3 regions of the Streptomyces sp. NPDC088246 genome follow, and region 2 is predicted to be linked to each of the others. Evidence: riboswitches for the same ligand, from Rfam matches in the RefSeq annotation. Region 2 holds a riboswitch; each other region holds the start of a gene.
The links. Region 2 has a riboswitch for cyclic di-AMP ahead of ACIPEK_RS26350 (transglycosylase family protein). Riboswitches for the same ligand answer to the same signal wherever they lie in the genome.
Positions count from the first base shown of each region.

Region 1: another riboswitch for cyclic di-AMP. It lies ahead of ACIPEK_RS16710 (transglycosylase SLT domain-containing protein); the one in region 2 lies ahead of ACIPEK_RS26350 (transglycosylase family protein).
Region 3: another riboswitch for cyclic di-AMP. It lies ahead of ACIPEK_RS14720 (peptidoglycan DD-metalloendopeptidase family protein); the one in region 2 lies ahead of ACIPEK_RS26350 (transglycosylase family protein).

Region 1 is NZ_JBIURV010000010.1:197,255-207,326, reverse strand. It holds gene ACIPEK_RS16750 (HD domain-containing protein) at 1-183, opposite strand, end outside; gene ACIPEK_RS16745 (NAD(+)/NADH kinase) at 257-1,336, opposite strand; gene ACIPEK_RS16740 (alkaline phosphatase family protein) at 1,629-2,519, shown strand; gene ACIPEK_RS16735 (TolB-like translocation protein) at 2,525-3,625, shown strand; gene ACIPEK_RS16730 (APC family permease) at 3,682-5,079, opposite strand; gene ACIPEK_RS16725 (hypothetical protein) at 5,429-5,746, shown strand; gene ACIPEK_RS16720 (hypothetical protein) at 5,808-6,182, opposite strand; gene ACIPEK_RS16715 (DUF2461 family protein) at 6,214-6,864, shown strand; gene ACIPEK_RS16710 (transglycosylase SLT domain-containing protein) at 6,999-7,733, opposite strand; cyclic di-AMP (ydaO/yuaA leader) riboswitch at 7,738-7,924, opposite strand; gene ACIPEK_RS16705 (ABC-F family ATP-binding cassette domain-containing protein) at 8,635-10,072, shown strand, end outside.
Region 2 is NZ_JBIURV010000020.1:114,472-124,543, reverse strand. It holds gene ACIPEK_RS26375 (NAD(P)/FAD-dependent oxidoreductase) at 238-1,623, opposite strand; gene ACIPEK_RS26370 (exopolyphosphatase) at 2,085-3,026, opposite strand; gene ACIPEK_RS26365 (DUF501 domain-containing protein) at 3,099-3,641, opposite strand; gene ACIPEK_RS26360 (septum formation initiator family protein) at 3,701-4,171, opposite strand; gene eno (phosphopyruvate hydratase) at 4,274-5,554, opposite strand; gene ACIPEK_RS26350 (transglycosylase family protein) at 5,939-6,697, opposite strand; cyclic di-AMP (ydaO/yuaA leader) riboswitch at 6,701-6,872, opposite strand; gene ACIPEK_RS26345 (transglycosylase family protein) at 7,172-8,143, opposite strand; gene ACIPEK_RS26340 (cytochrome P450) at 8,249-9,562, opposite strand; gene ACIPEK_RS26335 (nucleoside triphosphate pyrophosphohydrolase) at 9,572-10,072, opposite strand, start outside.
Region 3 is NZ_JBIURV010000009.1:21,304-31,375, forward strand. It holds gene ACIPEK_RS14695 (STM4014 family protein) at 1-430, shown strand, start outside; gene ACIPEK_RS14700 (STM4013/SEN3800 family hydrolase) at 468-1,283, shown strand; gene ACIPEK_RS14705 (STM4012 family radical SAM protein) at 1,280-2,644, shown strand; gene ACIPEK_RS14710 (STM4011 family radical SAM protein) at 2,653-3,531, shown strand; gene ACIPEK_RS14715 (SGNH/GDSL hydrolase family protein) at 3,580-4,425, opposite strand; gene ACIPEK_RS14720 (peptidoglycan DD-metalloendopeptidase family protein) at 4,615-5,571, opposite strand; cyclic di-AMP (ydaO/yuaA leader) riboswitch at 5,577-5,731, opposite strand; gene ACIPEK_RS14725 (alpha-galactosidase) at 6,028-8,124, opposite strand; gene ACIPEK_RS14730 (tyrosine-protein phosphatase) at 8,350-9,162, shown strand; gene ACIPEK_RS14735 (DUF6126 family protein) at 9,186-9,353, opposite strand; gene ACIPEK_RS14740 (helix-turn-helix domain-containing protein) at 9,387-9,995, opposite strand.

The DNA.
Region 1 (10,072 bases), on a different contig from region 2:
CTCCGGGTCGACGCTCAGCCCCCTGTTCTGCCCCTGCAGGCTGCCGAAGAAGTAGACCCGGCGGGAATGGTGGTAGATCAGGTCGTCGGTCGCGTCACGCACCAGCTCGGTGGCCTCGGCGGCCAGCTTGGTGTCGGGCACCGTCACTCCGGTGGCGGCAGGGAGGTCGGCACTGCTGGGCATGTGAACTCCTTTGTCGTACGACGTGTCGGCTCTTCCTTTCCGATTCTTCAGCCTGCGGCTCTCCCCCGCCCGGTCAACCACCGGCTGCCTCGTCCCTGTCCGCCGGGGAGAAATGGAGATGGGCCAGGTCGTGCGGGATTGGGCCGTCGGGACGGAACAGGGGCGCGCTCTCCCCGTCGGCGGCCGTGGCCGGAGCGTCTGTGAGGCGAAGCCGGGTGCGCAGCCGCCCGTAGAAATCGTGCGGGCCGAGCCTGATGACGCGCAGACGACGCGGGGCCGCGTACACCCCGAGCCAGTCTCCGGCGCCCAGTACGCCGCGCAGCTGGCCGTCGATCGTGACCGCGCCCTGCCCCGAATGGGGCAGGACCCGCACCGCGACCGGTTCGTCCGGCGCGACGACCACTGTGCGGTTGAAGGTCATATGCGCTGCGACGGGTGTGAAGAGGACGGCGTCCATTCGTGGTGAGACCACCGGACCGCCTGCGGCGAAGCTGTAGGCGGTCGACCCGGTGGGGGTGGCCATGATGACGGCGTCGGCCGAGTACGAGGCGAGGAGCCGGCCGCCGATATAGACGCCGAGACTCACCTGCCGGTCGCGCGCGAGCTTCTCCACGACGACGTCGTTGAGGGCCGTGACATCCAGCGCCACGCCCCAGTCCTCCGCCGCGGCCTCCGCCTCCAGGTCGACATGGGGAGGAGGCAGCATCGGGCGTCGTCCGTAGCCCATCAGGGCGTCGATGTCCTTGGGCACTTCGAGTACGCGGGAGGCCCTCATCGTCAGCGTCATGCGCTCCTCGACGTCCGCCCGTCCGTGGTGGACGGCGTCGAGCGCCCGGACGACGTCCTCGGCCGGCACCTCGGTCAGGAAGCCGACCCGGCCCAGGTCGATCCCGAGGACGGCGGCGTGGTTCTTGGCCGCGATCCTGGCGCCGCGCAGAAATGTGCCGTCGCCTCCGAGCGTCACGATGAGATCGGGGTTACCCGCGACATCGGCCTCCTCCCGTCCGCCACGCCGGCGTGCGTCACCGCGCCACACGTCGATGTCCGTGCACGGAACGGCTTCGCCCGCACACCAGTCGCGTACGACGCGTGCCGCGGCAATGGCCTCGGGGCGTCCCTGGTGGACAACGACTCCCACCCGCTCGACACTCATCTCGCTCCGGCTCCCGTACTCCGACGATGTGGCGATGTCCTGGTCCCACCTTGATGGTCCATGGGGGTGCGGGCTTCGTCGCCGGGCCGACAGACCGTTCCCGGTCAGGCGATCGGGCCCCTGGGTGGGCAGAGTGATCGGGCCGCTGCGTGGTCCGCCCACCGCGCGGCACAATGGTGGGAAGAGAATCGCCTGCTCTTCACGCACGGCACGCGGCCGAGTCCACCCGGTGGCTCCTGGGGTTACGGCGCCCCACACCCGTGTGCTCGTCACTTCTGTCCGGAGAACAGTCATGACCGCAGTCCAGGCGTCCAGGCGCAGCCGACGCTCCCTCACCGCGCCGGCCGGGGCCGTGGCTCTCGCCGCCGCCTCGATCGGTCTCTGGGCCACCACCGGTTCCACCGCACAGGCCGCCGGCCTCCCGGCCCCCGATCATGTGGTGGTCGTGGTGATGGAGAACCACGCCTACACCCAGGTGATCGGCGCCTCCGACGCCCCGTACATCAACAACACTCTCAAGGCGGGTGGCGCCGACCTCACCCAGTCCTTCGGGCTGACCCACCCCAGCGAGCCGAACTACTACATGCTGTTCTCCGGCTCCGGCCAGGGCCGCACCGACGACAGTTGCGTGCGCGCCGGTTCCCTGTCCTCGCCCAATCTCGCCTCCGAACTGATCGCCGCCGGAAAGACCTGGGCGAGCTACAACGAGACGCTGCCCAGCCAGGGTTCGACCGTCTGCAGCAGCGGTGACTACGCCCAGGAGCACAACCCCTGGTTCGGTTTCTCCAATGTGCCGACCAGCACGGCGAAGACCATGACGCAGTTCCCGGCCGACTTCACCACCCTGCCGAAGGTCTCGTGGGTCGTGCCGAACCTGTGCAGCGACATGCACGACTGCCCGGTCTCCACCGGTGACACGTGGATCAAGAACAAGCTGGGCGCCTATGCCGACTGGGCCAAGACCCACAACAGCCTCCTGATCGTCACGTTCGACGAGGACAACAAGCTGTCGGGGAACCGCGTCCCCACCGTCTTCTACGGTCAGCACGTCACCCCCGGCAGCTCCAGCGGTGCCACCTACAACCACTACAACGTGCTCCGCACCCTGGAGGACCTGGCCGGCCTGACGACGCACGCCGGCAACGCGGCCTCGGCGTCCGACATCTCCGGCATCTGGAACTGACATCTGTGTATCTCGCAGACTCCCGCAGCGCCCAAACCGCCGCCCCGGACACCCGTCCGGGGCGGCGGCCGGCCGCGGCACCCGGCACTGTCCTTGCTCTCGGCGCCGTCAGCCTGATCACGGGCATCTCCTCGGAGATGGTCACCGCTGTCCTGCCGCTGTACGTGGTCACCGTCCTCGGTCTTTCGCCGCTCGGCTTCGGTGTGCTGGACGGCATCGACAACGGCGTCGGCGCCCTGGTACGGCTCTTGGGCGGTCGCCTCGCCGACCGGGATGGCGGCCGCAGGCACACGTCGGTGGCGGGCATCGGTTATGGTCTGTCCGCGCTCTGCAAGCCTGTGCTGTTGTTCGGCGTCACATGCCTGCGCTTCCACGCGGCCGCCGGTACCGGCATCTTTCTGTGGGGCCGGCACGGCGCGCTTCAGGACACCTGTCGGGCCGTCGTACTCGACTCGCGCCTCCACGAACTGCACCGCTTCCCGGCAGCCGGTATTCCCACCCGCGCCCGGGTCACACCGTCCGGCCATCTGGTCGCCCGGACGGTCCTCGTCAACGGGGCCTCCTACGCGGGGACCGACTTCTCCACCCGCACCGCCATCGTCGACACCGCACCTGGGCGATCGACGACGACCTGGAGAGGTACACCGTCACCAAGGACGGCAGGCCCTACCGCGCCTCGGACATCAACATCTGGGGTGTCACGTTCGCCGGACGGCACCCGCTTCCACGCCACCCTGGCGACCCACGGCCGGACCTACCTCGTCCGGGGTGACGTCACCGCCCGCACCCTCACCACCCTGCACGGGAACGTCGAACGCCCTTCGCTCTCGCCGGACGGCACCCGCATCGCCTACAAGAAGCGCGTCCCGGGAGCCTCGCCCGACGCCCCGTGGCGGCTGTATGTGCTCCATCTGCGCCGCATGTCACAGACCGCGACCGCCGAGCAGCGCAACATCGACGACCAGGCGGTGTGGGCGGACGACTCCACTCTCGTCCACGCCCTCCCCGGCGACTACGGCTCGGACCTGTGGGCCGTCCCGGCCGACGGCACCGGTGCGGCCCGCCGGCTGATGACCTCCGCCGTCGCCCCGGCCTATCCGGGGTGACGGCTCAGCGGGCCGGACAGAGTGCGGGATGCGCGTCGCGGGTACCGGTCATCCGGTCAGGACTGTGCGTCCTCCGGAATACTGACCAACCAGCGGGTCTCCCGGCGGGGCCTCAGATACAGCGCCCAGTAGAGCGTGGCGACCGCTGTGATCCCGCCGGTCCACAGCAGGTACTCGGTCTCCTGCTGGGTCAGGATGTACGCCAGCACGGCGATGAGCAGTACGGGAATCGCAGGCCACAGGGGCATGCGCCAGGCCGGTGCCTCGCGGTGCGTGCCGCGGCGGCAGAGCAGTGCGGCGACCGCGACCAGCAGGTACATGCCGGTGACGGAGACGCCGGTGACGCCGTACAGGGTGTCGAGGTTGACGAAGCAGAGCGCCGCGCCGGGGACGCCGACGACCAGGGTCGCCACCCACGGAGAGCCGAACCGGCCAAGTCGGGACAGGGCGTTGTTTATCGGCTCGGGCCACGCCTTGTCACGGGCGGAGGCGAACAGGACCCGTGAGTTCTGGATGACCATGACGATGCCCGCGTTGATGATCGCGAGAGCCACGCAGAGGCTGACGAAGGTACCGACGGCCGAGTTCGACCAGGCGGCGACCATGGTGTTGAGGTCGCCCGAGGTCAGGGCCGCGAGGTCCGGGGCGCCCAGCGTGATGGCGATGACCGGGACGAGGATGACCGCGGTGGAGATGGCGAGGGTGGCAAGCACGGTGCGGGCCACGTTGCGCCGCGGGTTCTCCAGTTCCTCCGAGAGGTAGACGGCCGTGGAGAAGCCCTGGGTGATGAAGAGAGCGATCGCGAGCCCGGAGACCACCATCATCGCGGTGACCGTGGAGGTCGTGCTGCCCGACGAGGCGACCGACCCGTGCACCAGCGCGGAGGCCCCGCGCTCGGAGTGCGCGAAACCGAGAACGGCGACGACGCCCGCCGCGATCACTTCGAGGACAAGGAAGATCCCGGTGATCCACGCGTTGGCGCGCAGGTCCAGGAGACCGGCGAGGGTGGCGAGGACCATGACCCCGGCGCCCGCGGCGGGAGCCGGAATGTGCACGACGGGAGCGAGATAGTCGGCCGTTCCCATGGCGATGACCGGGGGCACGATCATCACGACCAGCAGGGAGAGCACGAAGACGAGCCACCCGGCCAGCCGTCCCGCCATGGTCGACACCATGGCGTACTCACCTCCCGCGCTCGGTATGAGGGTGCCCAGCTCCGAGTAGCAGAAGGCGACCGCAATACAGAGCAGCGAGCCGATGGCGATCGTGAGGGCGGTGTACGTGCCCAGGCTGGAGAACAGGTCGGGTACGACCACGAAGAGCGTCGAAGCGGGCGTCACACAGGAGAGTGTGAGCAGCGTCCCGCCCACGACGCCGATGGAACGCTTGAGCTTCTGTGGAGTGGGGCCGGTCGCGGGGGCGAGCGCCTGGGGAGCGCTGAGCGTTTCGGTCATCGTGCGATTCCGATCAACAGGTGCGGTGTATGAGCGCGGGAGCGGTATCGCCTCCAGACGAGGACGTGGTGAGTGGTTTCGTCGCTCCCAGCGCGACATGCAATCCTGACGAGTTCCGCAGGTCAAGAGGTGCTCACCTTCGGAATTCGTTGTTTCGGCAAGCAGATCTGACGATTTGGCGTTAAGAGCGCGTCATTCTATGGGGATCGGGGGGTGCGGGAACCGCAGCAGGATCCGGTGCAAAATTTCGCCCATTCCAGATTCCGGAAGGGTGCGGGTGTCCCCGAGCGCCGCGATGCGCGGATGGCCGCGGGTCGCGCATCCACGGTCTTGATGCCAGCCTGGAGACATGGCTTGGGCGTCATGGACGACTCGCGGCGTTTTCTCCGGGCACGGTGGCGTGCTCACGGACGAGGTCGGAGTCCTGTCCGGAGACCTGACCGTTCACACGACCTGGGCCGATGACACGGCCCAGGTCACTGTGCAGTACACGGGTGCGATCGACTGGTTCACCATGTCGGGCAGCCCGGTGCCGTGCTACTCGGAGGACGACAGCCGGCGCCTTCATGAGGCGGTGGTGAAGTCCGTCCGGGAGGGAGCCGCGGCCACGGTTCCGAGCCCTCCGCCACAGAAGCCGGAGCGACCGACGCAGAGCGCCCAGGAGTGAGGGCTACGTCGGCGGCCGCGCGCCGGGCGCTGCGGTCCGGATCACCGGGTGGCAGCCCGGTTCAGGCGGTGTGGCGGTCCGTGGCGACGGCGAAGACATGGAGTGCCGGTGTCTTGGAGCCCATGTATTGAGGCCCGGACGGCAGCGTGATCGACGCGAGTTGTCTGGACGAGTCGATGTCCACACCGATCGTGTAGAGCTTTGCGGTACGTGTGCCCTGTGCCCGGCCGCTGCCGTTGACCTTGCCTCCGTCGGCCGCGATCACCGTTACCTTCGGGACGTTCGTGGCGCTCCAGTCGGGAACGGTGATCGGGAGTGCGCTGCTGGTTCCGTCGGTGTAGGTGACCGTGACGGTGCCGGTCAGGCCGGAGGCCGCGCATGAGACCCAGCCGGCGAGCAGGGCACGGCTTCGGCTCAGAGCCTGGTGCGCACCCACCCTCAAGTCCTGGATCACTAGGATCCCTTGCGTGACAAGAGCATTCAGCGGCTGGACAGAGCAAGCGTTCGAGCTACTCCTGCAGTTGGAGGGCATGCCCTCGCAAGAAGCCCGCGAGAAGCGCCGCAAGGAACGGGAGCGTCTCGTACGGCAGCCCATGATCGCGTTGCTGAACGATATAGCCGACGCGGACCAGGCCTACGAAGACTTCTCCGTCTGGGGTTTCCGCAAGGACCCGTGGTGGTGGCAGCACCAAGTGGCGGTGATCCGGATCGCACGCAACGTCGAGATCGGTCTCCGCTTCGACCTCGACGGGCTCCGGATCAAGGGCGGCTGGACCTACCCGGACCCGGGACAGGTCCCGTTGTTCCGTACGGCCGTTGCCGCGCAGGGCAGTGGCCCCGAGCTGGTGCGCGCCATCGAGGCGCTGGGGGCTCAGGGGTACGAGATCGCCGGCGACACCATGAAGCGCATGCCGCGCGGCCACGACGCCGGTCATCCCCGTGCCCACCTGCTCCGGTACCGCTCGGTCTCCGCTGCCCGTCCGCTCGGCGGGGACTGCGCGCAGCACACGTCGGCGTTGCTCGACTCCGTGCTCCGAGCGGCGGAGGAGTTGGAACCCCTGCTCTCCTGGCTCGCCGGCCATGTGACGGTTCCCGGTTCCCGCCGGCTCGCCGTCTAGCGTCGCCTCCGCATGCTGTCCGCGGGTGAGCGACCGAAAGGCGGTCCGTGACCGGCGGGCATGGTCCCTCCCGAGGGGCCCGTTCGGCCCCTCGCCACCCGTCGGTGCTGAACCGCCATCGGCGCTGCTGCGCGTCAGTAGGCCCCGAACACGTTGTCGATGGATCCGTACCTGTCGGCGGCGTAGTTGCACGCTGCGGTGATGTTGGCGATCGGGTCGTAGCTGTCCATCGGCGTACCGGGCACGTGGTAGGCGCGGAACGTGGGGTCGATGATCTGGAGGAGGCCCTTGGACGGCGTGCCCTTGGCGGCGTTCGAGTCCCAGTTGTTGATGGCCAGGGGGTTGCCGGAGGACTCGCGCATGACGTTGCGATGGATTCCGTCGTAGCTGCCGGGGATGCTGTGCTTGGCCATGACGGCCAGCGACTCCTTGATCCAGCCGTCCAGATCGTTCGTGTACGTCGCGGGCTTCGCGGCCGGTGCGGCAGTCTTGGACTCGGCCTGCACACCGATTGTCAGCTTCATGCCCGGGCGAATACCTGCGGGGTTGTCGCCGACGATCTCTCGATTGTCCTCGTACAGCTTCTGCCAGCCACCGCTGAGCGAATGCTCCCGCGCGATCTTGGCAAGGGTATCGCCCGCGATCACGGAATAGATGGTGGGCGCGTCCTTCTGCGCGGTCTTTCCCTTGGCGGTGGCGACGGTCGATGCCGCAGCCTTTTCGGCGGTGGCGGACTGCGCCGGCGCGGCCGAGGCGAAGCCGGCACCGACCAGCGGAAGCACGAGAGCGGCTCCGCCCGTGGTCACGGCAATGAGACCGCGGGTCAGCGAAGTGGACTTACGACGACGGTGGTTACCCGTTGCAGACATAGCGAATTCCTCTCCGTCGCCTACGAGGTGAGCTGTCGGGTTCGGACTGGAGATGTCCGGCCGCACGCGAATGCGGCTTCACCCCGAGCCGTTCCGGATACCGGATCGGCGGCTTACCTGGGTTCTCCGCTCCTGCCGTACACGAGTTGGTCGGATTGCCGGACGGCGGCAGGATTCGGCGTTCCGTCCGGATTGCCGGTGACCGTAGGCGAGAAACGCCGAAAGGGACAAGCCCCTATTTTTGGATCACAATTCATTTGCAAGATCGAACCGCGAAATTGGCAGTAACCCACCTCACACCGCGAAGCAAGATTTCCTTGCACATAAGGGCACCGGGCAGCGCGCCGCGGCATCTTGAACTCTGCAAGTGACTCACACCACGAGGTCCCCAAAAGGGGCAATTCGTCCAGCGCCCAAGGGTCGCAACTCTCTCTAAATGCCTCTTTATTAACCAAGGGATCACTTCTAAGCAAATCGCCCATACTTGAACATTTGCATGCGCTCTGGATGCCTCTCGGGTCGATCGCACCCGCCAGTGCTCCACGACCTCCGGCCTCCCGGCGAAGCGGCCCGCGGGCCGCTTCGCCGCACCCCCCGGACGGCACCGAGGCTTTGCCTTTCGCCCTCCGGGTCGTTATCGTTTTCAACGGCCCTGTTGTCTCCGATAGAGGTGGACGTTGCGCATCTGAGGTTCGCGATCATCGCGCCGTACGGCTCCAGCCGTACGCCCGTCACGCAATGGCAGTGTTCAGTCCTGCCCGTGACCCCGCGTGGATGCGACCTCGGTGCATGAGCCGTCCCTCTGTCTTTCGGACCGCCGCACCTCCCTCTCGGTTCGGTCGCTGCGTGGTGCTCGCATACGAAGCCCCCATTCACCGCGCTTGCGACTGCGAGGATCACCATGGCTACACCCACCGCGCCCAGCGCCTCTCTCACCTGCTCCGCCCTGTCCTTCCAGTGGCCGGACGGCACGACCGTCTTCGACGGACTCTCCCTCAGCATCAGCCGCGGCCGCACCGGTCTCGTCGGGACCAACGGCGCCGGCAAGTCGACACTGCTGCGACTGCTGGCCGGCCAACTGCGCCCGTCCCAGGGCTCGGTGACCGTCGGCGGCAGCCTCGCCCACCTCCCTCAGAACATCACCCTCGACACGGGGCTGCGTGTGGACGAGGCCCTGGGCATCGCCGGACGGCGCAATGCGCTGCGCGCCATCGAAGGCGGGGATGTGGACGAGGAACACTTCGAGACGATCGGCGATGACTGGGACGTCGAGGAACGAGCCCTCGCGACACTGGGGTCACTCGGACTCGGCGATGTCGAACTGGACCGCACCGTGGGCCAGATGTCCGGCGGGGAGACCGTCCTGCTGCGCCTGGCCGCACTGCTGCTGGAGCATCCCGACGTTCTCCTGCTGGACGAACCGACCAACAACCTCGATGTGTTCGCTCGCCGCAGGCTCTACGAGGCCATCGACTCCTGGCGCTCCGGTGTCCTCGTCGTGGTGAGCCACGACCTCGAACTGCTGGAGCGCGTGGACCGCATCGCCGAACTGCGCTCCGGATCTGTGAACTGGTACGGAGGCGGCTGGTCCGCCTACGAAGAAGCCCTGGCCACCGAACAGGAAGCCGCCGGGCGGATGTTGCGGGCCGCCGAGGCCGACGTACGCCGGCAGAAGCGCGAGCTGGAGGAGACCCATGTGAAACTGGCGCGCCGCCAGCGGCACGGCAGGAAGATCGAGGCCGAGCGGCGGCTCCCGAAGATCCTCGCCGGTGCGCGGAAGCGGTCCGCGCAGGAGTCGGCGGGCAAGCTTCGCGGCCTCCAGGAGGACCGGCTGAGCGAGGCGCGCGAGCGCCGCGAAGAGGCCGCGGAGGCGATCCGTAACGACGCCGAGATCCGGGTGAGCCTTCCCCACACCGCCGTTCCCACCGGACGCACCGTGCTGAGCCTGCACGAACTGCGTCCCCGGTTCGGCCGGCTGCACGAGGGCAACCTCCATGTAAACGGGCCCGAACGGATCGCGCTCGTCGGGCGCAACGGCGCCGGCAAGACAACGCTGCTGCGCACCCTCACCGGCGAGCTGGCTCCGCTGTCCGGCGAGGCCAGGACGTTCGTACCACTGCGGTTCCTTCCACAGCGGCTGGATGTGCTGGACGAGGAGCTGAGCGTCGCGGCGAACGTCACCCGCATGGCTCCCGGGGTCGCGGACAACCACATCCGCTCACAGCTCGCGCGCTTCCTGTTCCAGGGGAAACGCGCGGACCAGCCGGCCGGCACCCTCTCGGGCGGGGAACGCTTCCGTGCCGCGCTCGCGGCGACGATGCTCGCCGCACCGGCCCCGC
Region 2 (10,072 bases):
GACGAGGTACTACACCGTCAACAGTCCGCGGAGCGCGCACCATCCCGCTACAGCGCAACAGAACGGCAAAATACCTGCATGACACATGTATTCACTGGCGTGCCGCCACCGGGCCCCGTACCGTGCCCCGCCACGCGGCGGCCGGACGCGCCGAAGGGGCCGCCCGCACCACGGATGGCGGACGGCCCCTTCGGGCGTTGTGCACGTACTGCGCGGGCGAGTGGACCCGCGGGCGGACTAGGAGGCCTTGGCCTTCTCGCCCTCGGCCTTGGCGGCGGCCGGTGCCGGGGCCGGCTTGGCGGCCTCGTAGAACTCCTCGCGCGGTGTCTCCATGGCGCCGAGCGAGACGACCTCGCGCTTGAGGAACATCGCAAGGGTCCAGTCGGCGAAGATCCGGATCTTACGGTTCCAGGTCGGCATCGCCAGACCGTGGTAGCCACGGTGCATGTACCAGGCGAGACGGCCCTTGAGCTTGATCTTCATCTTGCCCATGACGATCATCGCAACGCCCTTGTGCAGCCCCAGACCGGCGACCGCACCCTTGTTGGCGTGGCTGTATTCCTTCTGCGGGAAGCCGCGCATCCCGGAGATGACGTTGTCACCGAGGACCTTGGCCTGACGCAGCGCGTGCTGGGCGTTCGGCGGGCACCAGGCGTTCGGGTTGCCGGCCCTGCGGCCGACCATGTCCGGAACCTGGGCGTTGTCGCCCGCGGCCCAGATGTAGTCGGTGCCCTGCACCTGGAGCTTCTCGGAGGTGTCCACGTGGCCGCGCGGACCGAGCGGCAGACCGAAGCGGGCCAGCGCCGGGTTCGGCTTCACGCCGGCCGTCCACACGATCGTGTTGGAGTCGACCTCGAGGCCGTTCTTCAGCACGACATGACCGTCGACGCAGGAGTCCATGGAGGTCGAGAGGAAGACCTCGACGCCACGGGACTCCAGGTGCTCCCGGCCCCAGGTGCCCAGCTTCGGGCCGACCTCGGGAAGGATCTTGTCGGCGGCGTCGACGAGGATGAAGCGCATGTCCTCGCGCTTCACGTTCGTGTAGTACTTCGCCGCGTCGCGGGCCATGTCCTCGACCTCGCCGATGGTCTCCGCACCGGCGAACCCGCCGCCCACGAAGACGAACGTCAACGCCTTGCGGCGGACGTCCTCATCGGTCGTCGAGTCGGCCTTGTCCAACTGCTCGAGGACGTGGTTGCGCAGGCCGATGGCCTCCTCGATGCCCTTCATGCCGATGCCCTGTTCGGCGAGGCCGGGGATCGGGAAGGTGCGGGAGACCGCGCCCATCGCGATGACCAGGTAGTCGAAGGGCAGCTCGTAGGCCTCGCCGACGAGCGGCGCGACCGTGGCGACCTTGCGGTCCTGATCGATGGTCGTGACACGGCCGGTGAGAACCTCGGCCTTCGGCAGTACGCGTCGCAGCGGGACGACGACATGCCGAGGCGAGATGCTGCCGGCGGCGGCTTCGGGGAGGAAGGGCTGGTAGGTCATGTACGACCGGGGGTCGACGACCGTGACGGTCGCCTCGCCGTAGCGCATCTTCTTCAGAATGCGCCGAGCTGCGTACAGGCCTACGTACCCACCGCCTACTACGAGGATCCTGGGACGCTCCGTGGTGCTCATGGCATCGAGTATCCACCCCCCTCGGAGGGCATGCTCGTGAGCCCCTTCACAAGGTATGGCCCACCCTCTGCTACACTTCGCCGCCCGCGTGACCGAGGTCATGGCACCGGAGGGGAACCACGGTGTGGTGGCGAACGTTGTTCACCGCCTGTGAGCTGGCCCTTGAGCCTCCGAGCCGGGTGAACCACCGCCCCGATTCACACGTCGGCAACGCGTCCGGAACAGTCCCGTATCGACACGGAACGACCCCGCGAGCGGCCCCGGATGCCCATACGGACCAGAACTGCCCCCCACGGGGCCGAATTCCTTGTGAAGAAGTTCACGAACTTCATTGCGGCGTGTCTCGCGAGGCACCCCCCGGGTGGCCCACGAAGGCTCAAAAGTGCAGGCCAAAGTGCGCATGAGCGTCGTCCTCCCGCCCTGCGGAAGGCCCGCCGCACGCCTCCCCCGCACGAGCAGACCTACGCGATCGACCAGCCGATTCCGTCGAGGATGTCGTGCTCGCTGACGACGATCTCCTGGGCCCCGGTCCGCTTCATCACGGCGAGCAGGATCAGCGCTCCCGAGGTGATCACATCGACCCGTCCCGGATGCATCGCACCGATCGCCGCACGTTCGGCGTGGGTGGAGGTGACGAGCCGTCCGGTGATCTCCTGGACCTGGTCGAGGGAGATCCGGGAGTGGTGGATCGCCTCGGAGTCGTACACGTCGAGCCCCAGGGCGATCGCGGCGACCGTGGTGACCGTCCCGGCGAGGCCGACGAGGGTGGCGGCCCCGGTGAGCGGGACACTCTCCTCGGCGAGATCGAGGGCGGCGTCGATGTCGGCGCGGATCGCGGTGATCTGACCGGGAGTCGGCGGATCGCTCACGACACCGTCGTGCACGAGGTGCCGCTCGGTCATCCGTACGCAGCCGATGTCCACGGATCGCGCGGCCCGCACATGGTCGTCGCCGACGACGAACTCGGTGGAGCCGCCGCCGATGTCGACAACGAGATACGGCTTCGCGAGGTGATCTCGGCCCGCGAGCTCCTTGGTGGCGCCGGTGAAGGAGAACTCCGCCTCCTGGTCGCCGCTGATCACCTCGGGCTCGACGCCCAGGATGTCCAGCACGCCGCGGACGAACTCGTCCCTGTTCTCCGCGTCGCGGGAGGCGGAGGTGGCGACGAAGCGTATCTTCTGCGCCCCGTGCTCCTTGATCACCTCCGCGTACCGGCGGCATGCGGAGAACGTCCGCTCCAGGGCCTCGGGCGCGAGCCGGCCGGTGCGGTCGACGCCTTGGCCGAGACGGACGATCTCCATCCGGCGGTCGAGCTCGACGAGCTCACCGGTGGACGGGTCCGCGTCGGCGACGAGCAGACGGATGGAGTTGGTACCGCAGTCGATGGCGGCCACGCAAGTCATGAATGCTCCTGTGGGATCAAGCCCCTCCGGCGATCGAGGAGCGGGGTCCGGGGGCGGAGCCCCCGGGAACGGTCAGGCCTCGTCGCCCGCGTCCGCGGACCGGCAGGGCGTCACGCACGGCCCCTTGCGCCACCACTCCGGCAGCATCGCGATCGCCTCGTCGCCGAGCGGGTTCACCCCGGGCCCCGCGGCCAGCGAGTGCCCGACCAGCACGTGCAGGCACTTCACCCGGTCCGGCATGCCCCCCGCACTCGGGAAGCCCTCAAGGACCTCGATGGCATCGCGCCGGGCGATGTAGTCCTCGTGCGCGGCCCGGTACGCGGCGGCCAGCTCGGGGTCCGTACCGAGGCGCTCGGTCATCTCCTTCATGACGCCGTTCGCCTCCAGCGTGCCGATCGCGGACGCGGCACGCGGGCACGTCAGGTAGTACGTCGTCGGGAACGGCGTACCGTCCTCCAGCCGGGGCTGCGTCTCGACCACGTCCGGGTTGCCGCACGGGCAGCGGTGCGCGATCGCGCGCAGCCCGCGCGGCGGTCGGCCCAGCTGCTGCTGGAACGCGGCGATGTCCGCCTCGGTGGGCGCGGTGGACTCGGTCTGCGGAGGGGGGGTTTCCATGCCTGCCTAGGTTCTGATCGGGCTGCTCGAACTGCGGTTCTGCAGATGGATGAAGAGAGTCAGTCGCGGTCGGCGCTGTCGACGCCGTCCCAGAGATTGGAGTGCCACGGCCGGCCGGACTCGTCCGTCCTGCCGTTGCGCTCCTTGACCGCGTCGGGGTCGATCACCGTGTAACCGGTCTCCCCGGGGAAAAGGTAGTGCAGGTGCTTGCGGGCCAGCTGCCTGATGTACGCATCGTCCCGGAGGCGCGCCTTCTCGTCGCGCAGCTCCTCGGTGCGGGCCGCGGCCTCCTGCGCCATACGCTCCTGGTCGGCGATCTCGTCCCGCTGCGACACGTACTGCCGCATCGGGTACGCGAGCGCGACCACCAGGGAGCAGACGACGAGGGCGAGGAAGGCCGCCCGGCCGGTGAGCCGGGAGCGGCGGGCCTGACGGCGGCTCTGCGACCGGTAGACGCGGGCGGCGGTCTGCTCGCCGAGCAGCCGCAGCCGGGTCGCGGTGGAGAACCGGTCCCGGTCCTTCGCGGCCATGTGTCCGCCTCCCCATTACGCACGTCCGTCCCCGCACACGGTACGGGACCGAGTGCGGGGACGGACGGAGGCCGGGGCCCTCGGCCCTCGAAGGGCCGGTGCTCAGCCCTTGAAACGCGGGAACGCCGAGCGGCCCGCGTACACCGCGGCGTCGTCGAGGATCTCCTCGATGCGCAGCAGCTGGTTGTACTTGGCGACGCGGTCCGAGCGGGCCGGGGCGCCGGTCTTGATCTGACCGCAGTTCACCGCGACGGCGAGGTCGGCGATGGTGACGTCCTCGGTCTCGCCGGAGCGGTGGGACATCATGCACTTGAAGCCGTTGCGCTGGGCCAGCTCGACGGCGTCCAGGGTCTCGGTCAGCGAACCGATCTGGTTGACCTTGACGAGCAGGGCGTTGGCCGAGCCCTCCTCGATGCCGCGGGCCAGACGCTCCGGGTTGGTGACGAACAGGTCGTCGCCGACGATCTGCACCTTGGCGCCGAGCTTCTCGGTGATGACGTTCCAGCCGGCCCAGTCGTCCTCGTACAGCGGGTCCTCGATGGAGACCAGCGGGTACGCGGAGACGAGCTCCTCGTAGTACTCGGTCATCTCGGCGGCCGAGCGGGACTTGCCCTCGAACTCGTACTTGCCGTCCTTGTAGAACTCGGACGCGGCGACGTCGAGCGCGAGCGCGATGTCCTTGCCCGGGGCGTAGCCGGCTTCCTTGATGGCCTCGAGGATGAGGTCGAGGGCAGCACGGTTCGACTCCAGGTTCGGCGCGAAGCCGCCCTCGTCGCCGAGACCGGTCGAAAGACCCTTGGTCTTCAGGACCTTCTTCAGCGTGTGGTAGACCTCGGCGCCCCAGCGCAGGGCCTCGGAGAAGGACTCCGCGCCGATCGGGGCGATCATGAACTCCTGGATGTCCACGTTGGAGTCGGCGTGCGACCCACCGTTGAGGATGTTCATCATCGGGACGGGCAGCAGGTGCGCGTTCGGGCCACCGAGGTAGCGGAACAGCGGCAGGTCCGAGGCCTCGGAGGCGGCGTGGGCGACGGCCAGCGAGACGCCGAGGATGGCGTTGGCGCCGAGCGAGCCCTTGTTCTCGGTGGCGTCCAGGTCGAACATCGCCTGGTCGATCAGCCGCTGCTCGGTCGCGTCGTAGCCGACGAGCTCCGGGCCGATCTGCTCGATCACGGCGAGGACGGCCTTCTCGACGCCCTTGCCCTGGTAACGGTTGGGGTCGCCGTCGCGAAGCTCAATGGCCTCGAACGCACCGGTGGAGGCGCCGGACGGCACGGCAGCACGACCCGTGCTGCCGTCGTCGAGGCCAACCTCGACCTCGACCGTGGGGTTCCCCCGGGAGTCGAGGATTTCCCGGGCTACGACGACGTCGATGGACGGCACGAGGCATCTCCTTCTGGGATATGACACTGGTTGTGCAGGGTCACTCTGGCCTTGCGACAAGAGCCTAACCGGCCCGGCCCGCTCAGTCGGACGACCGCCCGTCCCCTGGGACGAAAAAGGACCCAAGAGCGCGCATTGCCGGGCAAACGGTCAGAATTTTACTGGTCAGTAACTACAACAGTTGAACGATCACCCGTCATCGGCACCCCCTGCGCGACAGAGGGCGCCCTCTATACGCGACAGACGGCGCCCTCTATAGAGGAGTGACACGCCACACATGAGGTGACGCGTCGGACAGAGGTGACGCGTCACGCAGAAACCCCGGCCCGGCGCATACGGGGGATTGCGCGCCGGGCCGGGGTGCTCGGGGGGGGTGAGCCTGAACTACTTCGTCAGGTGGAGCTGCTGACCCGGGTAGATCAGGTCGGCGTCCTTGACGATGTCCTTGTTCAGCTCGAACAGCTGCTGCCAGCCGCCCTTGACCTTGTGGTCGGCGGCGATCTTGCTCAGGGAGTCGCCGGAGGCGACCTTGTACTCGCCGTCGCCCTTCTTGACCTTCTCGCCGGTCGGGGTGGTGACGGTCTTCTTCGACTCGGCCTGCGGGGCGGCGGAGCGGTCCGAGCGGGAGGCGGCCGGAGCCTCGGTGCGCTCGGTCTTCTCCGGCTGGGCCTGCTGCTTCGGCGCGGCCGGAGTGCTCTTCTGCGCGGTGGCGTTGGAGCTGGAGGTGGAGTTCGAGGAGGAGCCGGTGTCGACGCCCGGGTCGACGCCGTCGTTGGTCAGGTTGCCGGCACCGGCGCAGCCCCAGGCACCCGGACCCTGCATGTCGAGGAGCTTCTCGGCGGTGGCGATCTGCTGAGCCTTGGTGGCCAGGTCGGCACGGGGGGCGTACTGCGTACCACCGGCGGCGGCCCAGCTGGACTGCGAGAACTGCAGACCGCCGTAGTAGCCGTTACCGGTGTTGATGGACCAGTTGCCACCGGACTCGCACTGGGCGACGGCGTCCCAGGTGGCGACGGAGGCGGCGGAGGCGCCGGTCGCGCCCATCAGCGGTACGGCGACAGCGGTACCGGCGACACCGGCGAGCGTGGCGATACGGACGGCCTTGGACGGGCGGCGGTGCTTGCCCTTGCTGGAAAGCAGCATGGAACTTCTCCTCACCGACGCCTACGAGGTGAGCTGTCGGGTTCGGGCCAAGTGAGTTGCCCGGTCGCACGTCCTAGCACGCGACTTCACCCCAAGCCGGTCCTGATGCGTCTTTCGACGATCGGGCCCGGCGCTTACCTGGGTCCCCCGCTCCTGCCTACGGCGCTTTACGCGTCTGTTCCCTTCGACCGACGGCAGGATTCGGCGTGACGGTCGACGGGGCCCGCGGTGCGAGCGGTTCCGACCGTAAACATACGCAACCCTCACATTCAAAGACGGACACATCCGACAATCTTCCCCTACTTGCATCTGAGGAACCGTCGTTTCCGCAGGTGGGAGCGGTGCGGAAGGGTCACCCGGGCGCGACACGCCAGTTGACGCAAAGAGACCCATGTCTCACTTACACATAAGCGGACATAGGTCTCTGAACTACCCCTGTTTTTGGGGCTCTTTTAGCCGATTTTCAGACTGCCCTCACTCGGCCTTCACGTCGAGGTCGAGGCTCTGGCCAGGGAGGATGAGGTCCGGATCGGAGCCGACGGCATCCTTGTTGGCCTCATAGAGCGCGGGCCAGCCACCAGGAACCTTCTGTGCGTCAGCAATCGCCCAGAGGTTGTCGCCGGGGTGCACGGTGTACGTACCGTCGACGGCCGAAGCGCCCGCGTCGCGCGCGTCGGCGTCGCCGCGGGAGGCATGGCGGCCCGACTCGCGGTCACCGCCGTTCGCGTCCCGGCTCCCTTCAGGGGCCGGTGCGCCACGGTGCTTGCCACCGACACCGCCGGGCGAATCGGATGATCCGGACGAGTCAGATGAATCGGGCACCCGGGAGGACGGAGTGGCCGACGCGGTGGCCGAAGGCTTCGCGGACGCCTTGGCCTTGCCGGCCGACTTGCCGGCGCCGTTCGAGCCCTTCGAGCCCTTCGAGTCCTTCGAGCCGCCCTTACCGCCCGAGGCCCTGTCCGACGGCGTGGCGCCATCGGACGGGGCCGCCGGCGCACCGTCAGCCGGCTCCGCGCCCTGCGTCGGCTCGGCCGAGGACGCGGACCCCGGGTCGACACCCGGCAGCGTCCCGTCCACCGCGAGGCCGGAGATGACCGCACAGCTGGGCCACGCATGCGGGCCCTTGTCATCCAGGACCTTCTGGGCCACGGCTATCTGCTGCGCGCGGCTGGCGAGGTCGGCACGCGGGGCGTACGACTCGCCGCCGTACGCCTTCCAGGTCTCCTGCGAGAACTGCAGACCGCCGTAGAAGCCGTTGCCGAGGTCGGCGCTCCACATGCCGCCGCTCTCGCACTCGGCCACCCGGTCCCAGGTCGTGGCGTCGGCCGCGTGCGCACCGGCCGCGCCGAGCAGCGGGATGGCGATGGCCGATCCGGTCACGCCCGCGGCGACGACGATGGCGGGTGCCTGACGAGGGCGACGGTGTCTGCCGTTCGCGGAGCCCATGGGGTTGCCTTCCGTGTGACTGACGAGTGACTGGTGAGTCGAACGGTGAACCTAGCGGGACTCGAACGTGTGTCACAAGTCGATGCAGCACAGATCACGTGAAAGTCACAGAGTTGACGGAGCGTCACTTTGTGCCGGGGCGGACCCGGGTGTGAACTCCACCGGCAGAGTGCGCAATCCACGCATGATGAGCCCGCCACGCCACCGCAAATCGGTAGGTTCCACCGCAAGCCGCAGATCCGGAAGGCGCCTCAGAAGCGTCGCGAGCGCGGCCTGTCCCTCCAGTCGGGCGAGCGGTGCTCCCAGGCAGTAGTGAATGCCGTGCCCGTATCCGAGGTGCTGATTGTCACGCCGTGCGAGGTCGAGCGTGTCGGGGTCCTCGAAGCGCTCCGGGTCGCGGTCGGCTGCGGCGAGTACGACGAGCACGGGGTCGCCGGCCGCGATGTCCTGTCCGCCGAGCGTCAGCGGCTCGGTGGCGAACCGCCAGGTCGCCAGCTCCACCGGACCGTCGTACCGCAGCAGTTCCTCGATCCCGGTCTCCAGCAGATGGCTCTCCCCCGCGTCGAGGGAGTGCTGCAGCCGCTCGCGCTGTGCGGGGTTGCGCAGCAGTGCGTACACCCCGTTGCCGATGAGGTTGACCGTCGTCTCGAACCCGGCGAAGAGCAGGATGAAGGCCATGGCCGCGGCCTCGTTCTCGGTGAGGTGCTCGCCGTGGTCGCTGGCCCGGATCAGCCCCGAGATCAGGTCGTCCCCCGGGTTCTCCCGCTTGCGGTGGATCAGTTCGGCGAGATAGCCGCGCATCTTCTTCACCGACCTGGCCACCCCGCCGCGCGGGCCGCCGCCGTGGCGGATCATCATGCCCGCCCAGTCCCGGAAGTCGTCCTGGTCCTCGCGCGGGACGCCGAGCAGATCGCAGATCGCGTAGATGGGCAGCGGGAACGCGAAGTCGTGGATGAGGTCCGCCTTCCCCTCCGCGATGAAGCGGTCGATGAGGCGGTCCGTCAGTTCCTGCACCCGCGGCGCGAACTCGGCGACCCGGCGCGGAGTGAACGCCTTGGAGACGAGGCGGCGCAGCCGGGTGTGGTCGGGCGGGTCGATGTTCAGCAGATGCGTCATCAGCTCCGCCTTGCGCTCGCCCGGGATGCCTGTCTTCCCCTTGGCGTGCGCCGGCTCGGCGTGGTGCGCCGGGTTCTTGGAGAGCCGGGTGTCGGCCAGCGCCTGCCGGGCGTCGGCGTACCGGGTCACGAGCCAGGCCTCGACACCGCTGGGCAGCGCGGTCCGGTGTACGGGACTGTGCTCGCGCAGCCAGGCGTAGGCCGGGTACGGGTCGGTGGCGAACTCCCAGGTGAAGAGTTCGGGGGCGCCGGCGGGGCAGGCGGCGGGATGATCGGCTGGGCGGTCGGCGGGGCTGTGGTTCACCCTCCGACGTTATCCGTTGCCCTCCGCCGCCCGGATGGCGTCCCGGTAGGCGCGGCCTGCGGCCCGCAGTGCGGCTTCGGGGTCGACGCCGTCCTGTTCGGCGCGTACGGCGAGGGCGAGGAGCTCGTAACCGATGCCGTCACCCGTGGGGAGCGCCACATCGAGCCCTGCGGTACGGACCCGGCCGGCCAGCTTCGCCGCCAGCGCCAGCCCGGGCTGGCCGAGCGGCACTCCGTCGGTGACCGAGTCGCGCTGCTTCTCGATGGCCTTGGTCCGCAGCCAGTGGGCGTGCACGTCCTCCGGGGTCTCGGCACTCTCGTCGCCGAAGACGTGCGGGTGGCGGTGGATCAGCTTCTCGACGAGGGTCGCGGCCACGTCGTCGACGGAGAACGGCTCGTCTTCGGCCTCCTCGGCGATCCGGGCGTGGAAGACGACCTGCAGGAGTACGTCCCCGAGTTCCTCGCGCAGCTCGTCGCGGTCGCCGTCCTCGATCGCCTCGACGAGTTCGTA
Region 3 (10,072 bases), on a different contig from region 2:
GCTGCCCAAGGCCACCCAGCGCGGCCGCGCGGCGGATCTGCGGGTCGTGGTGGTGGCCGGCCGGGCCACCCATGCCGTCGTGCGCACCAGCCACTCCCCCATGACCAATCTTCACCTCGGTGGCGAGCGCGGAAGTCTCGACGACGTCCGCGCGGCCGTCGAGGCCGCCGGCGGCAGCTGGGCCGAGACCCTGGCCGTGTGCGAGCGGGCAGCGGCCTGTTTCCCGGACACGCTGTGTGTGGGCGTCGATCTGCTGCCCGCGACGGGCTGGCGGCGCTTCGCCGTCGGCGAGGTCAACGCTTTCGGCGATCTGCTGCCACGGCTGACCGGACTTCCCGGCAGCGGCGCCGAGGGCCTGGACACCTATGGGGCGCAGGTCGCCGCCGTACTGAACAGAGCAAGGAACCACCGTGCAACCGCCATCTGCTGACACCGCGCCCGCCCCCGCGGACGCCCGGAACCCCGACATGAGCGAGATCGTGGGCAGCCACGACCTGCTGCTCATCACCCTGGACACACTGCGCTACGACGTGGCGGCGGAGCTCGCCGCCACCGGACGCATCCCGCATCTGGCGCGCCATCTGCCGGACGGTGTCTGGGAGAAGCGGCATGCGCCCGGCAGCTTCACCTACGCATCCCACCAGGCGATCTTCGCGGGATTTCTGCCGACACCGGCCGGCCGGGGGCCGCACCCCCGGCTGTTCGCTGCGCGTTTCGCGGGCAGTGAGTCCACCGCTTCGGGCACCTTTGTCTTCGACACCCCCGATCTGCTGTCCGGCCTCGCCGATGCGGGCTACCGCACGGTCTGCATCGGCGGCGTCGGCTTCTTCAACCGGCAGGGGCCGCTCGGCTCCGTACTGCCCGGCATGTTCCAGGAGAGCCACTGGGAACCGGAGTTCGGCGTCGCGTCGCCCACTTCCTTCGAGGCGCAGGTGGCCCGTGCCGAGCAGGTGGTCGCCGAACTCCCCGCCGAGCAGCGGCTGTTCCTCTTCGTCAATGTGGCCGCCATGCACCAGCCCAACTGGTTCCACCAGCCGGGGGCCACGCGCGAGGCGGGCGATTCCCGCGCCACCCATGCCGCCGCCCTGGAGTACGTCGACGCCCACATCGGCCGGCTCTTCGCCGCCGCGAGCAGCCGCCGACGCTGTTTCGCCATCGTCTGCTCCGACCACGGAACGGCGTACGGGGATGACGGCTACACCGGTCACCGGCTCGGTCACGAGTCCGTCTGGACCGTTCCGTACGCGCACTTCTTCCTGGAACCGGGGGTCACCGCACCATGAGCCGCACCACGACCGTCGCACAGACCACCCGCCCGTACCAGAGCTATGTCTACGCCTATCCGCACAAGACCGCCTATCGCCCTCTGACCGACCGGCCGGCGTTGCGCGAGCTGTGGGCGGGAGAGCGCAAGGACGCGCTCTCGCTCTATCTCCACATACCGTTCTGCGAGGTCCGCTGCGGCTTCTGCAATCTCTTCACCCGGATCGGCGCTCCCGACGAGCTGACGACCCGGTATCTCGATGCTCTGGACCGGCAGGCCACCGCCGTCCGCGACGCGCTGGGAGACGCCGAGCCGGTGCGTTTCGCAGCGGCGGCGTTCGGCGGAGGCACTCCCACGTTCCTGACCGCGGCGGAGCTGGAGCGGCTCTGCGACATCGCGGAGAAGCGGATGGGCGCCGATCTGCGGTCCGTCCCGCTGTCGGTCGAGACGTCTCCGTCGACCGCGACGGCCGACCGGCTGGCCGTCCTCGCCGACCGCGGGACGACGAGGATCAGCATCGGCGTGCAGAGCTTCGTCGAAGCCGAGGCGCGTGCCGCTGTGCGACCGCAGCGCCGCGCGGATGTGGAGGCGGCGCTGGACCGGATACGTGATGCCCGCATCCCGATCCTGAACATCGACCTGATCTACGGCATCGACGGGCAGACCGAGGACAGCTGGCGCACCTCACTGGACGCGGCGCTCGGCCGGCAGCCGGAGGAGCTGTATCTCTATCCGCTGTATGTCCGCCCGCTGACCGGTCTCGGGCGGCTCGGCGCCGACGGCGAAGCAGCCGCGGACGCCGCCTGGGACGAACGGCGGCTGCGGCTGTACCGCACGGGCCGCGACCATCTCCTCGCCCACGGCTACGAGCAGGTGTCCATGCGGATGTTCCGCCGCGCCGACGCCCCGCGGACGGACGGCCCCGACGACTACGCCTGCCAGACCGACGGCATGATCGGGCTGGGGTGCGGCGCCCGTTCGTACACCTCGAAGCTGCACTACTCCTTCGACTACGCCGTGAAGATGCGTGAGGTGCGGGCGATCATCGACGGCTACACCGCGACCGAGGACTTCTCGCGCGCCGAGGTCGGACGGTACGTCGACGGCGACGAGGCGCGCCGCCGCCACCTCCTGCAGTCCGTCCTCCAGGCCGAGGGGCTGCAACCGGCCGACTACCGGAAGCGGTTCGGCACCTTTCCGGCCGACGACTTCCCCTCTGAACTGGCCCGGTTCGAGGAGCGCGGCTGGCTCGACGCGACGGCCGGGGCGTCCGGCCCGCTGCGGCTCTCCCCCGAGGGCCTGGCCCACTCCGACGCGCTGGGCCCCGAGCTCTTCTCCCCCGGCGTACGGGCCGCGATGGCCGCGTACGAACTGAAGTGAGCGCGCCCATGGACCTGACCATTCTCTACCGCGGTCCGCTCGCGTCCTGCGACTACGACTGCCCGTACTGCCCGTTCGCCAAGCGGCGCGACAGCCGGGAGCAGCTGCGCGCCGACCGCGCCGCGCTGGAGCGGTTCACGGCGTGGGCCGCGGCGCAGACCGGCGACCGGATCTCGGTCCTGTTCACCCCGTGGGGCGAGGGTCTGGTCCGCTCCTGGTACCGGCGTGCGCTGGTCGAGCTGGCGCAGTTGCCGCACATCGGCCGGGTCGCGATCCAGACCAATCTCAGCACCCGCACGGGGTGGCTGGCCGAGGCAGGTGACGCCGGACGCGAGAAGATCGCGCTCTGGTGCACGTACCACCCGGGGCAGACGCCGTACGAGCGGTTCCTCACCAAGTGCCGGGAGCTGACCGCGCTCGGCATCCGCCACAGCGTCGGTGTCGTCGGCCTCGACGACCATCTCGCCGAGGCGCGGCGGTTGCGGACCGCCCTGCCGGACGAGGTCTATCTCTGGGTGAACGCCGCGGAGGGGCACACCTATACGGACGAGGAAGCGGATCGGTGGACGGGCCTCGACCCGCTCTTCCCGTACAGCCGGCATCCGCACCGGTCGGCCGGGCTGCCGTGCCGGACGGGCGAGTCGGTCATCTCGGTGGACGGCGACGGCACGGTGCGGCGCTGCCATTTCGTCCCGGCGGAGCTCGGCAATCTCTACGACGGGAGCTACCGGCGCTCTCTCGGCCCGCGGGCCTGTCCGCTGGCTGTCTGCGACTGTCACATCGGCTATGTGCATCTGGAGACGCTGCCGCTGTACGACGTCTTCGCGGGCGGTGTGCTGGAACGGATACCGGCGTCCCCGTTGTCGCCGCTCGCCGGACCGGCCTGAACCTCCGGCCCGTCCGGCGAGCGAGGGCGCTGCGGTGCCGGACGCCGCCTAGAGCGGCAGGAGATCCGGCCGCTTCGCCTCGACATGGTCGCCGGAGGACTCGCCGCGCAGCCGCCGGCCGATCCACGGGACCAGGTACTCGCGCGCCCAGTGGATGTCGTCGCGCCGTACTTCGAGCGTGCCGCGCTGTGCCTGCGGGGGCCATTCCTGGTCGGGGTCGGCCGGCACATCGATGCCGAGGACCTGGGCGGCGCGCAGCGCGACCCTGGTGTGTCCTTCGGGCGACAGATGGAGCCGGTCGCCGTCCCAGGCGCGCCTGTCCTGGACGGACCGCAGCGACCACAGGTCGAGGACCGGGCAGTCGTAGCGGTCGGCGATGGACCGCACATGGGCGGTGTAGGTGGCGATCTTGCCGCGCAGATGGCGCAGCACGGGAACGCCTCGGGTGTCGAAGCCGGTGGTGACCAGGACGGTGCCGACCGATTCGGTCAGCTCGGCGACCGCGCGCTCGAAGCGCTCGGCCACGTCGTCGGGGTCGGTGCCGGGCCTGATGATGTCGTTGCCGCCCGCGCAGAAGCTCACCAGGTCGGGTGCGAGCTCCTTGGCGCGCGGCACCTGCTCCTCGACGATCTGGTCGAGGAGGCGTCCACGTACGGCGAGATTGGCGTACCTGAAATTCCCGTGAGTGGAGCCTTCGGTGCTCGTCCCCGCATCGGAGTCCGGGAGCTGGTCCGCGAGAAGTACCGCGAAACGGTCCGCCCAGCCGACGAAGGTTCCGTCCGGGCCGGGGTCGCCGACTCCCTCGGTGAAGCTGTCGCCAATCGCTGCGTACGACCCGATGACGCCATGTCGGTTGATGACGCCACGTTGATTTTTTCTCGAATCGTCTGCCACAAACGCTTATCCTGCACCGCCGAATGTGACCTACGCGACCGTATTAAGGGGTTGACGGGTGGTGAGATAGACCACCCGGTCAGGTTTTGGTAAAGGGGGAATAAGCAGAAGGGGCGGTGCGCCGCCGCGCACCGCCCCTTCTGTGTTGCTCAGTTCATGCTTTGTTGCTCAACTGCCCGGCCGTTCGGCTCAGACGTAGATGCCGTGCGAAGCCAGGTAGGCGATCGGGTCGATGTCCGAGCCGTACGCCGGGCCCGTGCGGACCTCGAAGTGCAGGTGCGGGCCGGTGGCGTTGCCGGTGGCGCCGGAGAGGCCGACCTGCTGACCGGTGCTCACGGCCTGACCCGCGGAGACGGAGATCGAGGACAGGTGACCGTACTGCGAGTAGTGGCCGTCGGCGTGCTTGACGACGACCTGGTTGCCGTAGGCACCGCCCCAGCCGGCGGTGACGACGGTGCCGGAGGTGATGGCCTTCACGCTGGTGCCGGTGAAGACGGGGAAGTCGATGCCGGTGTGGCTGCCGCTGGACCAGTTGGAGCCGGAGGCGCGGTATCCGGTGGTGTGGTTGCCGGGGACCGGGTGGCTGTAGCCGGAGCTGTTGCTCTGTCCGGCCGGGGCGGAGGTCTTGGACTCCGTGACCGTCGAGACCTTGACCGGGGCGGACTTGGCCGGGGCGGACTTCTCCACGATCGACGAGGGCACCGAGGGGGCCTTCGACGGGAGGGCCGCACCGGCGCCGGCGCCGGTGGACGCGGCGTCACCCGACGCCTTGCCGCCGAGCGTCAGCTTCATGCCCGGGAGGATCAGGCTGGGGTCTTCACCGACAACCTTGCGGTTGTCCTGGTAAAGCTTCTGCCAGCCGCCCTTGACCTTGTGCTCGGTGGCGATCTTCGACAGGTAGTCGCCGGAGACGACGGAGTACGTCGTGGTGGCGGCCTGCTTCTGCGCGACCGGCTTGGCCGGGGCGGCGTGCGTGGCGGCGGAGGCCGACTGCGGCACGGCGGTCGGGGCCGACTGCGGCGCGGCCTGGGCACCGGTGGCGCCGAGCAGCGGCAGTGCGATGACGGCGCCACCGGCGCCTGCGGCGGCGATGCCACGGGCGATGGCGCTGGACTTCGTACGACGATGCTTACCCGATATGGGCATGACGTGCTTCCTCTCCGGCGCCTGCGAGGTGAGCTGTCGGGTTCGGGCTGGAGATGCCCGGCCGCGCCGAGCGCGACTTCACCCCTAGCCGGCCGGATTTCTCCGATCGGCGGCCTACCTGGTTCCCCCGCTCCTGCCACGCGATGAGTGGGTGCGAATTCCGGGCGGCGGCAGGATTAGGCGGTCCGTCCGGATTGACGGTGACCGTAAGCGAGTCGGGACAGCGATAACAAGCCACTGGTTCCGCACCGGAATCCGCGCTCGGAAATCGGCGCGGAATTCCGGTCACACTCCGTGGATTAAGGATCTTGCCTTTCCGTGCCGCGCACGGAATACCCGACTGCCCCGCCAGCACACACCGTCACGGATATGATTCCGCTCACGAGAAGGCGACCATCTCCCATATAAGCGGGGCATATTGAGTTAAATGCACCTATTACGGACACGTCGCGCTCATCATTCGCGTCGGAGCCTCAGCACCCTCGCATCGAGATCCCCCCGAAGCCCGGTGTGCAGCCCCTGATGCAGCAGTACCGAACCGTGGTGCACCGCCCCCGTGTCCAGGCAGGTATACGTCGCTGCGGGGTCGATCCCGCGCAACCGCAGGGCCGGGGGCCGCTCCCCGTACCTCTGCGCCTCCAGCCACATCAGGACCACGGTCTCGTCCCCGTGGACGTACTGGACCGCGCTGAGTCCGTCGCGCGGGGCGCGCAGCCGGTACAGCGCGCCGTGCTGCACCACCGGCCGGATCTCCTTGTAGAGATCCACCCAGGTCCGCGCCTCGGCCAGCTCGTCCTCGCTCCAGTCGGCGAGGTCCCCACCGACCCCGAGCACACCGGCCATCGCGCTCACGAAACGGAACCGCAGCGAGCTGACCCTGTCGTTGAGCTGGACATTCGGGCTGTCGGTGACCCAGGCGGCCATCACCCGGGCCGGATGGATCTGACCGAAGCCCTCCTGGATGGTGAGGCGGTCGAGCGGGTCGGTGTTGTCCGAGGTCCACACCTGGTCCGTACGGGACAGAATCCCCAGGTCGATCCGGCCACCGCCGCCCGAGCAGGACTCGAAGGCGACGGAGGGGTGCGCGGCCCGGAGCCGGTCGATCAGCGCGTACAGGGCGTCCACATGCTCGACCCAGAGCTTCTGCTGATACTCCTCACCCGGCCAGCCCGCATCGGTGAAGCTGCGGTTGAAGTCCCATTTCACATAGTCGACGGGCGTACTGGAGAGCAGCGTGTCCAGTTGCTCCCACAGATAGTCCTGCACATCGGTGCGGGCCAGATTGAGCACCAGTTGATTGCGGAACTCAGTCCGCGCCCGCCCGGGAAAATGCTGCACCCAGTCGGGGTGTGCGCGATAGAGATCGCTGTCGGCATTGACCATTTCCGGCTCGACCCAGATACCGAACTGCATGCCGAGTCCGTGCACTTGGTCGGCGAGCGGCTTCAGTCCGCCGGGAAAGCGGTCGGGATTCGGCGTCCAGTCGCCGAGCCCGGCCCGGTCGCTGGTGCGCTGCCCGAACCACGCGTCGTCCACGACGAACAGCTCGACGCCCATCACGGCGGCGCGCTCGGCGAGGGCGCGCTGCTGCTCCTGCGAGATGTCGAAGCCGGTCGCCTCCCAGGAGTTGTAGAGCACCGGCCGCAGGCTCTGTGCGTCCGGGATCACATGGGCCAGCTGCCAGGCGTGCCAGGCCCGGCTCGCCCCGCCGAACCCCTCCGCACTCCACAGGCCGGCGAAGACGGGGGTGGTGTACGACTCGCCCGGCGCGAGCAGCAGCAACCCCGAGTCGTCGTAGCCGGCGCCGCCGGTGATCTGTACGAGCCCATCGGGGAGCTGCTGTACGGAAATCCGCCACGACCCGGACCAGCCGAGCGCGCAGCCGTACACCTCGCCGCTCTCCTCGGTTGCCGCACCGTCGGCGTCGAGTGCGACCCACGGCAGGTACTGGTGCCCGGTGTGGCCGCGCCTGCTGGAGATGACACTCTCGCCGTACGTCAGCTCCGCCCGTGCAAGCTGCGACTCCGCCGCCCAGCGTCCGTGCAGCCGGCTCAGCCGCCAGCCGTCGCGGGCGGGCAGCACCCAGGCTGCCGCGTCGGCGCGCAGCAGTTCCAGCGGCGGACCGTCCGGCCCGGCGTGGGCGACGTTGGCCCAGCGCTCGATCACATCGGAGTCGTCCCGCATCCGGTAGTGCAGGGTGAGGACGAGCCGGTGCACCGAGTCGGTGAATCCGATACGGAGTTCGTCTCCGTCCACCGTGGCGTCGGCAAAGGCCCACTCGGTACCGCGGACCTCAGGGGTGCGTACCGAGAGGGCCGGGCGGACGAACCGGGGGCCGCCCTCCACGGGGTACTCCTCGCGGCCGTCGAGCTGTGACTCGAAGCCCCTGAAGGGTGGCTCCGGTGCTGCGGCCAGGGCCTCGGCCGCAGTAAGGGGGATCCGCGGCCCCCAGTGCAGATGGACCAGCTCGTCCCGCTCGGTGAGTCGCAGTGCGTAGCTGCTGCTCGCCCCGGTGAGCAGCCAGGTCCGGCCCTTGTCGCCAGTCTCGATCATCGCATCCCCACATTCCAACAGTCCCGCACATCATCGACCATTGCCGGTGGGTGGGCAACGGCCTTGCAAGGAATTCACCGGGCGGATTTGCCGCAGGAGTACCGGGGTTGGCGGAAGTATCGACAAGCAATGACCAAGATGATTGCCTGAGGAATCAATGTCGTATCGTCGCGGGAGTGGCCTTGTCGGCGACTCGCGCCGGCGCCAGACACTCCAGGAGTCACTGTGACGCAGCAGTTGCCGCAGATCCCGTCGACGGAACCCGAGCTGGCGGGTGTCCGGAACTTCCGCGATGTGGGCGGACTGCCCACCGTGGACGGCCGGCGGGTGCGGTACGGGCGGCTCTTCCGCAGTGGTCACCTCGCGCACGCCACCGCCGAGGACGCCGCCTTCCTGGGCGGTCTCGGTCTGCACACGGTCTTCGACTTCCGCAATGCGGCCGACCACCGGCTCGACGGCCTGGATGTGGAGCTGCCTGGCGTACGGAATGTGAGCATCCCGCTCTCCGACCCCGCCGACGGCGCCGAGTTCTGGCGGATGGTCCGCGACGGCGACCTCGACCAGCTGCGCTCGATCCTGGCCGACGGCAAGGGAACGAACCGGATGATCTCCTCCTACCGCGCGATCATCCGGGACCGTACCGCCGAGCACAGCCGGGTTCTGCACGCCCTGGCCGAGGACAGCGTTCCCGCGTTGATGCACTGCGCGGCGGGCAAGGACCGGGCCGGTCTGTCGATCGCGGTGTCCCTCCTCGCGGTCGGTGTCGAGCGCGACGCCATCGAGGCCGACTACCTGAAGTCGAACGACGCCCACCGCCGCTACAAGGTGCGCCGCAACGACACCTCGGCGGACGGCATGTCGGCCGAGGTGATGGAGCTGCTCAATCCGCTCTTCGGCGCCCACGCCGACTACCTCGCGGCGGCCTTCGCCACCATCGAGGAGACCTGGGGCAGCACGGACCGCTACTTCTCCGAGGGCCTGAAGCTCACGCCCGAGACCCGTGAGCAGCTGCGCGGCCGGCTCCTCGACGAGGCATAGCCACACCTGCCCGTCGGCGGTGGTCAGCCCTTGCCGGCCACTGCGAAGAGCAGGTAGAGGAAGGCCGCGAAGATGTGTCCGGCGATGAGGTAGGCAAACAGTCGGATCACCACGCCGCGCGGAAACTTCCGCTCCTGGGCTTCGTAGTTCTTCTTGGACCCGAGCGGGTCGAAGTTCTCTGAATCGGACATGACAGTCCTCTCTGGTGACCGGACGGACCGGTCTCAGCGATGGTGGATGCCGCTGCCGAGGCACAGCTCGGCGGCGGGGCTCTGCAGCAGGGTGTGGACGAAGAGCAGCTCGGCACCGTCACGGTCGACGGCCGCGATCCGGTGCGGGGTGAGCGAGTCGAAGTGCGCGCTGTCACCGGGGGCGAGATCGTGCACGGTGTCCCCGAGCGTGACCCGGAGGTGTCCGGCGAGCACGTACAGCCACTCCTCGCCGGGATGGACGCGCACGAGATCACCCTGTGCGCCGTACGGAACCCGGACGCGGAGCGCCTGCATCGCCCGGCCGGAGCCGCCGGCCTGCTGATACATCCAGCCGTCGGCCTCGGCCCCCTCGTACTTCCCGCCGCGGATGACCGCCCCCCGTTCAGGGGGCGTCTCGCCGAGCAGTTCGGAGACCGTCGTACCGTAGATCCTGGCAAGACCGAGGAGCATCGGCAGCGAAGGCTGCCGACGGCCCGTTTCGAGCCGGGAGAGATGGGCGGGTGAGAGCCCCGCCCGCTGAGCGGCGGTCTCCAGGGTGAGACCACGGCTGCGGCGCAGATCGCGCAGGCGTTGCGCGACTCCCGGCAGCTCGTCGGCCACCCCTCCGTCTGGAGTGTTCATATACCCATTGGGCCAGGAACTTTCCTCGGAGGCAAATTTCTTGCCTCCGAGGTAAATGGGGTAAACCTTGCAGGGCC